Pleomorphomonas sp. T1.2MG-36: one gene and its partner. The protein of the gene in region 1 interacts with the protein of each later gene in a pairwise test. Links are inferred from orthologs where the notes say so. Each region holds a gene or a part of one and is shown on either strand. Other genes may lie near its edges.

Region 1 (5,265 bases):
TTCCCCGCCGCCAAGGATGGTCGCGTCGCCCTGGAGAAGATTGCCAACGGTTCGCCCAAGGGAATGACCGGTTTCGTGTTCAACACGCGCCGGGAGATCTTCAAGGACGCCCGCGTGCGCGAAGCGCTAACGCTGCTGTTCGACTTCGAGGCGGTCAACCGGACGCTCTATTACGGCGCCTACGCCAGAAGCGGCTCCTACTTCGAGGGGTCAAGCCTGTCGGCGCTCGGCGTTCCCGCTTCGGACGCCGAGAAGGCGCTGCTCGCCCCCTATGAGGACCAGGTGAGGCCCGACGTCATGGCCGGCACTTATGCGCCCCCGGTCAGCGACGGTTCGGGCCGCGACCGCAAGGCGCTGCGCGCCGCCCTCGATCTCCTCGTCGAGGCTGGCTGGAAGCTCGACGGACGACGGCTGGTCGACGCCGGCGGCCGGCAGTTCGCCTTCGAGTTCATGGCCAAGGTGCCCGACGAGGAGCGTCTCGCCCTCTCCTATCAGGCGACGCTCAAGCTGGTCGGCATCGACATGTCGGTGCGGCTCGTCGATTCGACGCAGTATTACGACCGTCAGAAATCCTTCGACTTCGACATGTTGCAGATGATCTGGACGGCGTCGCTGTCGCCCGGCAACGAACAGATGAACCGTTGGTCGCAGAAGGCGGCGGTCACCGAAGGCACCTTCAACTACGCCGGGGCGTCGAGCCAGGCGATCGACGCGATGATTGACGCCCTTCTCGCCGCCACCGGGCGCGCCGAGTTCGAGGCGGCCGTCCGGGCCCTCGACCGCCTGCTGATCTCCGGCCTCTACTGCATACCGCTCTATCACCTGCCCGAGGATCTGGTCGCTCGCTGGACGCGTGTCCACCGGCCGGAGACGACGGCGCTGACCGGCATTCAGCCGTCCGCCTGGTGGGCGGACGCCAAGTCCTGACGCCACCTAACGGAACCCAGCGCTTACAGGGAAACGCGCGATGATCCTGACGTCCGAACAACGAGCCGAAGCCTACGTCGCCTCCGGTGTCTGGAGCAACGTGACGCTCGTCGAACTGCTGCGTCGCACCGCCGTCGCGGCGCCCGAGACGATCGTCTTCGAGGATGTCGGCGTCGGCGCAGTGCCCGGCCTGTCCGCCAAATACAGCTTCGCCGAGGCGGAAAAGCGCATCAATGGTCTCGCCGCCTTTTTCGCCGCCGTCGGCCTGCGGCCGGACATGGTGCTCGGCATCCATCTGCCGCCGTGCGCCGACGCGGCCATCGTTTTGTTCGCCGCGCTGAAGGCCGGGCTCGTGGTGGCGCCGCTGCCGGTCTACTGGACCAAGTCGGAGATCGAGGCGGCCATCGAGGCGGCGTCGATCAAGGCCATGGTCACCGCCTCGGAGATCGAGAACGAGCCGTCGGGCGAACTGGTGCGCGACGTTGCCGCCGACACCTTCGCGATCCGCTTCGTCTTCGCCGTCGGCGACGGCCAGCCGGACGGGTTGATCGACCTCTCCGAAGTGCTTGCCGACCTCGATGCGCTGGGCGAGCCGCCGGAGGTGGCGCGGCGCGGCGAGGCGGCCGACCACGTGGCTCTGCTCTCCATGGCGCGGACGCCCGACGACGAACTGCTGATCGTTCCCTTCAGCCACAACCAACTGGTGGCCGTCGCCACCGGACACATCCTCGAGGCGGGCGTCGTGGCGCCGGAAACGGTGCTCTCCACCATGCATCCGGCCAGCCTGGCCTCGGTGGCCGGCTCGATCGCCACGGCGCTGATGTCCGGCGGCCATGTCGCATTCCACCACGGCACGTCGCTCGCCGGCCTCGCAGAGGCGGTGGAAAGCGTCGGCGCCGACCGGATCGTGCTGCCGGAGGTGATGGCCGCCCCCCTCGCCGCCTGCCTAGACCGTCCCCTCGCCTTCTCGGCGGTCGGCGTCGGGCCCGGTCTCGCCCCTGCCCCGACGGCTCGCACCGTCGATCTCCTGACGCTCGGCGGTCTCTGCCTCATCCCGCGTTCGCGCGACGCTGCCGGAGGCACGATGGCCCTCCCAGCGGGCGCGGCGCACATGGGCGGCCTCAGCGCGGCGCCGGTGCTGTTCGAGGCCAGGATCAAGGCGAAGGCCGGCGCACGCAGCCGCAAGGCGGACGACGGCGAACTGTTGCTCGGCGGAGCCCTCATTCCCGACGCACCCTGGCCCGAACCGCAATCCGGCCGGCGCAGCGCCCTGCTCGGCGTGACCTCGGATGGCTTCCTGCGCACCGGCCTCGCCGCCGAGGAACGCGACGGACGCCTGATGATCACCGGCACGCTCGGCGAAACCATCGGCGTCGCCGGCATCACCATATCGCCGAAGCGGCTCGATGCCCTGTTCTCGCGCCATCCCGGCGTCGAGGATGCGGCCGTCTTCCCGATCGAGGCCGGCCCGGTGGGCCACCGCCTCGGCCTCGCCGTGGTGCCGAAAAGCGGCGAACGGCCGTCCTTGACCGAGCTGCTGATCTGGCTCGAGGGCGAAGAAGCCGGCAAGCTCGATCGCCCGACGGCGCTGGTGTCGGTGCCGGAGATTCCCCGCAACGCCGACGGCACGGTGCGCCGCGAAGCGTTGTTTCTGTCGGCCGTAGCCTGAACCGATCAGGCGGGATTCGGAGAGCTTTCCCGCCGTTCGGCTTCGAGCTTGCCGAGCATCTGGGCTCGCGCCGACGGCAGATCGATCGCCCGGGGGCCGGCGACATGCCGGTCGAGGAAGAAGCCCGTGAGCTTCAGCGCCGCCACCACGTCGGCGGCGTCCGGCGTTTCCGCCCCGTCCGGCAGCAGGAAGGCGGGCAGCCTCAGCAGGCGATCGGCATAGGGCGCACCGGCTTCACCTGAAACGGCGCGGGCCGACTTGGGGCTGACGAAGCGAAGATCCTCGGTCCGCCCCGTGGCGGCGCAGCAGGAGAGATCGAGCCCGAAGCCCAGTTCGTCGAGCAGCATCAGCTCGAAGCGGGCGATCAGCGCCGCCGATTGCAGCGGGCCGTCGAGATGATCGAGCAGCGCGATCGCCGCCCGGTAGAGGCCGGGATGCGCCTCGCGCTCGGCCAGGAGCCTCAAGTGGCCGGCGACGATCTGCACGCCGAACACACCGGATGCACTTTCCATCAACCGCGCCGCCCGCGCCTCCGACAACTCGACGGAGAACAGGCCGAGATGCGTTTCGAGCCGCGCTCGCCAATTGACCAGCAACGAGTTTCCCGTCTGGAGAACCGGCTGAAGGCGTCTGGAACGGGCGCCCTTGACGAGGCCGAGATGACGGCCGAAGTCGGGCGTCATCACCTCGATCACCGCGCTGGTTTCCCCATGCGGGCGAAGGCCGATCAACAGCGCTTCCGACACCCATTCCATCGACGACAGTCTCAAATCGCGCCGAGCTTGTCCTCGGCTTCTTCAAGCGACAGTAGCACGACGGCACGTCCGAGCTGAGTGGCAAAACCCTGCCGGGCCAAGATGGCGATCTCGCGGTTGAGACCGTCCCGATCCGGCCGCTCGCCCCGGCGCCACGGGCCGATCCGCCGCCGCCGGCAGAAACGGAGAGCCGCCACCATCTCGTCGGTGCCTTCTTCCTCGATGGCCGTCCGCGCCAGATTGCCGTCGACGCCCTTGGCCCGAAGACCAAGAGCGATCTTGAGGCGCGACGCCCCCTTGCGCCGGGCCGAAGCGACGCGCGAGGCGGCGAACCCCGCATCGTCGAGAAGGCCCAGTTCGCGGAACTCCGAGGTCAGATCCCCCACGAGGCCAGCGACGCTGGCTTCGCCGAGCGCCACATAGCCCGCCGCCTCCCACCGCCGGAGCTTCTTCTCCATCAGTTCGAAGAAGTGCGCCTCCGAGGCCGAATAGCGCTGGAGATAGGCAAAGCCCGAGCGGCGCAGCTTCTCGCGCAATTTCCTGGGATCGGTCGGCGTCGCCCGGATTGAGCCATCCGGCTCGTCGGGGATCCGGTCCCAACCATCGCCGTCATCGCCGGGAGGGGCGCAGCTCACGGCTGCGCGTCCTCATCCACCTCCGTCTCGGCGGAAGACCGTCCCTTGAAGCCCTTGGCGACCACATACATCTCCACGCTTTCCTGCCGCGAGGATGGCGGCTTGAAATGGAAGACCTGCGCGAAATTCTGCTTCAGCGTGGCCAGGAGCTCATTCTCGGTGCCGCCACGGAACACCTTGGCGACGAAGGCGCCGCCCGGCCGGAGCACGTCGACGGCGAAGGCGACCGCCACCTCGCAGAGGTAGGTGGTGCGAAGATGGTCGGTCTTGTGGTGGCCGGTGGTCGGCGCCGCCATGTCCGACAGCACCACGTCGGGCGTGTGACCGCCGAGAGCGGCCATCAGCGCCTCGGGCGCATCCTCGTCGAGAAAGTCCTTCTGCAGCAGCGCCACGCCCGGCACGCCATCCATTTCGAGATAGTCGATGCCGACCACCAGCGGATTGCCCGGCGTCGATCCCGTCTTCTTGGCCGCCACTTGGCACCAGCCGCCCGGCGCGGCGCCGAGATCGACCACCCGGTTGCCCGGCTTCAGGAGGTGGTACTTCTCGTCGATCTCGATCAGCTTGAAGGCGGCGCGCGAGCGCCAGCCCTCCTTGCGCGCCTTGACCACATAGGGATCGTTGAGCTGGCGCTGCAGCCAGCGCACCGACGATGCGGTGCGGCCGCGCGCCGTCTTCACCTTGACCTTGAGGCCGGTATCGGCTCGCCCTTTGCCTTTGGGCTTGTCTGGGCCCTTGGACTTGTCCGGCCCGGCCGGCTTGTCCCCACCGGATTTTCCCTTGTCAGACATGCGCTTCCGTCCTTGCGGGCTGAGGCCGGCGGCGCCAGACGCCGTCACGAGCCATGAGTTCGACCAGAATGCCCTCGCGCAAGCCGCGATCGGCGACGCGGAGCCGCTGGCAGGGCCACTTGCGGCGGATAGCCTCCAGAATGGCGCAGCCGGCCAGCACCAGATCGGCCCGATCGGACCCGATGCAGGGGTTGGCGACGCGCTGATCGTAGCCCATGCCTATCAGCCGGTTGATCATGTCGTCCACCTCGTCGCCATCGAGCCAGACGCCGTCCACGCGGCGGCGATCGTAGCGTTTGAGCCCGAGGTGGATGCCGGCGAGCGTCGTCACCGTGCCGGATGTGCCCAGCATGTGAGCCGCGCCCGAGGCCACCAGTTCGGCGGCGCCTTCCATCCCCTCGAAATCTTCGAGAAGACCCTCCACCTCCTCGACCATGTCGCGATAGACTTCGGGCGTCACCATGTGGCCGCCATGCCGCTCGCTGAGC
Region 2 (2,712 bases), on another replicon or contig:
GTCCGCCATCATGATCGCCGCGGCGATGGGCGCCGACGTGATCGCCGTCGACATCGCCGACGACAAGCTGGAGTTTGCCAAGACCATCGGCGCCACGGCGGTGATCAACGGCAAGACAACACCGGACGTCGCCGGCGCCATCCGCGACCTGACGGGCGGCGGCGCTCATCTTTCGATCGATGCCCTTGGTCACCGGGTCACCGCCCGCAACTCCATCCTCGGCCTCAAGCGGCGTGGACGCCATGTGCAGGTCGGCCTGATGCTCGGCGACGACGTCGAGGCCCCCATTCCAATGGCGCGCATCATCGGCTGGGAGCTCGAAGTCTACGGCAGCCATGGCATGCAAGCCTGGCGCTATGACGACATGCTCGCGATGATCGCCGCCGGCAAGCTCCAGCCGCAGAAGCTGGTCAACCGCCACGTCGGACTCGACGAGGCGATCGACCTGCTCATCGGCATGGACCGTTTTCAGGAGACCGGCATCAACGTCATCACCGATTTCGGCTGACGATGCGGTCTCGCCACCGCATCGGAACGTCCGAAGACCGGCCTCCACGTTCGGCCGATGCGCTTTTGGCGGTGAAGAAGGCCGGATGGAAGACGATCGCCTTCCACGCCGGCGCCTCTCCAAAGGCAAGCGCCTGGACATAGACGTCCGGAACGCCTTGGCAGGACAGGCCCGGCTGCGCGGCGAAGCCGAAGCGGCCGTAGTAAGCCGGCTCGCCAACCAGGACGACGCCGGCTGCCTTCAACTCTGTGAGCTGAGCAAGACCGGCCTGGACCAGCGCTGAGCCGACACCAATCCGTTGCCATGCCGGCGCCACGGACAGCGGTCCCAGACCGAACCAGCGGCCGGGCATGTCCGTCTCGATCGGCGAAAAGCCGGCGTGTCCGACGATTTCGCCGGCCGGATCGACGGCGACGAGCGACAGGACCAGCGCGCCAGCAGCGCGTAGATCGCGAACGATCGCCGCCTCGGTGCCGTTGGCATGGGCGACGTTCAGGAAGGCAGCGGTGGTCAGCTCGCCAATAGCGGCTTGATCAGCCGCCGTTTCACTGCGGATGACAAAACTCATGGTCTTCTTTCCGATTGCAGGACAATGCCGCACGGCCGCCGTCAGGGCAGCCGCGCGTCGACGATGCGTCGGAACGAGCCGAACCCGGACCACAAGGCCCGGATGCGGCTCAACCCGCAGTGTCCGATCGGAAAAGAAGGCCGGGCATCATCCCGTTGCCTCAGAAGGGAATGTCGTCGTCGAGATCCGACGAGAAATTGGAAGCCGGGGCGCCACCACCCTGTGCGCGACCACCGCCGCCACCCGAACGGGCAGGAGCGCGCTCCATCGGACCGGACGAGCCGTAGTCCGAACCGGCGTCGCCGAAGTCGCCTTCGCTGCGACCGCCGCCTTCGCCGCGGCTATCGAGAATGGTCAGCTCGCCACGGAAGCGCTGCAGCACGACCTCGGTGGAGTAGCGCTCCTGGCCGGACTGGTCGGTCCACTTGCGCGTCTGGAGCTGACCCTCGATGTAAACCTTGGAGCCCTTCTTCAGATACTGCTCGGCGACCTTGGCCAGATTTTCGTTGAAGATCACCACCGAGTGCCACTCGGTGCGCTCCTTGCGCTCGCCGCTCTGGCGGTCGCGCCAGTTTTCCGAGGTGGCAATGCGCAGGTTGACCACGGCGTCGCCCGACCCCATCCGCCGCACCTCGGGATCGCGCCCAAGATTGCCGATCAGGATGACCTTGTTGACGCTGCCTGCCATGGCTTTCTTCCCTCGAACTCGTTACCTTCGGTCCGGTGCGTTGACACGCCGGACCGGCCGGGCCATTGCCGGCAACACAGGCGCACGTTAACGCCGGCACCACCCCTGCGAAACCCCGCCCCAGCGGCGGCGCATCCTTTTCCACAGTGAGAAAAAGGCTGGCGCCCATTTCGTGTTCCTGATACGTTCTAGACGTTTCATAAGGATGTCGCAACCGAATTCCGAGGCTTTCCGCGTTTCATCGCTGGATCCGGCGGCATGGCTGCCGCGCACGCCGGTGCCTTGCAGGCTCTCGGCCGATCCTGACAGGATGCGACAGCAGACCCGGACTAGCTTAGCGCGCCCTCTGGCCGCCCGGTTCAGGATCCCCGGGCAAGACACTCCGCTTCCCGCCCTCCGCCGGGAAACGCGACAAGGACGACGACAGACATGCCGAACAAGCCGACCAGCATTTTCGATCAGGCCCGGCGCTCCCTTTCGGTGCGCGGCGCGCGCGAACACAACCTCAAGAACATCGACGTCGATTTGCCGCGCGACAGCCTGATCGTCATGACCGGCCTCTCCGGCTCGGGCAAGTCGTCACTCGCCTTCGACACCATCTACGCCGAGGGCCAGCGCCGCTATGTCGAGAGCCTGTCGGCCTACGCCCGCCAGTTCCTCGACATGATGCAGAAGCCGGACGTCGACCAGATCGACGGCCTGTCGCCGGCCATCTCCATCGAGCAGAAGACCACATCGCGCAACCCGCGTTCGACGGTCGGCACCGTCACCGAAATCTACGACTACATGCGCCTGCTGTTCGCACGTGTCGGCATTCCCTATTCTCCGGCCACCGGCCTGCCGATCGAGAGCCAGACCATCAGCCAGATGGTCGACCGGACACTTGAGCTGCCGGAGGGCACCCGCCTCTATCTGCTGGCGCCGATGATCCGCGGCCGCAAGGGCGAG

Evidence for each region. The genes of interacting proteins can lie anywhere in the genome.
Region 2: the proteins of recO (region 1) and QQZ18_RS09840 interact in binary tests that used the Escherichia coli proteins (3 or more experiments, as listed by UniProt). The link is inferred for Pleomorphomonas sp. T1.2MG-36 from one-to-one orthologs.

Annotation. Positions count from the first base shown.
Region 1 is NZ_CATNLY010000001.1:910,523-915,787, forward strand. What follows is about bases 1,477-4,328. They hold recO (DNA repair protein RecO), read right to left. Parts: upstream 3,352-4,328; coding sequence 2,602-3,351; downstream 1,477-2,601. Other genes in these bases: QQZ18_RS04245 (AMP-binding protein), read left to right, coding at 1,477-2,596; QQZ18_RS04255 (RecX family transcriptional regulator), read right to left, coding at 3,363-3,986; QQZ18_RS04260 (RlmE family RNA methyltransferase), read right to left, coding at 3,983-4,328. In the rest of the region: QQZ18_RS04240 (extracellular solute-binding protein), read left to right, coding at 1-927; more of QQZ18_RS04245, read left to right, coding at 968-1,476; more of QQZ18_RS04260, read right to left, coding at 4,329-4,777; QQZ18_RS04265 (Ppx/GppA phosphatase family protein), read right to left, coding at 4,770-5,265. UniProt on the Escherichia coli protein: Involved in DNA repair and RecF pathway recombination.
Region 2 is NZ_CATNLY010000012.1:630,839-633,550, forward strand. It holds QQZ18_RS09840 (single-stranded DNA-binding protein), read right to left. Parts: upstream 1,765-2,712; coding sequence 1,237-1,764; downstream 1-1,236. Other genes in the region: QQZ18_RS09830 (zinc-dependent alcohol dehydrogenase family protein), read left to right, coding at 1-508; QQZ18_RS09835 (GNAT family N-acetyltransferase), read right to left, coding at 492-1,076; uvrA (excinuclease ABC subunit UvrA), read left to right, coding at 2,194-2,712. UniProt on the Escherichia coli protein: Plays an important role in DNA replication, recombination and repair. Binds to ssDNA and to an array of partner proteins to recruit them to their sites of action during DNA metabolism. Acts as a sliding platform that migrates on DNA via reptation.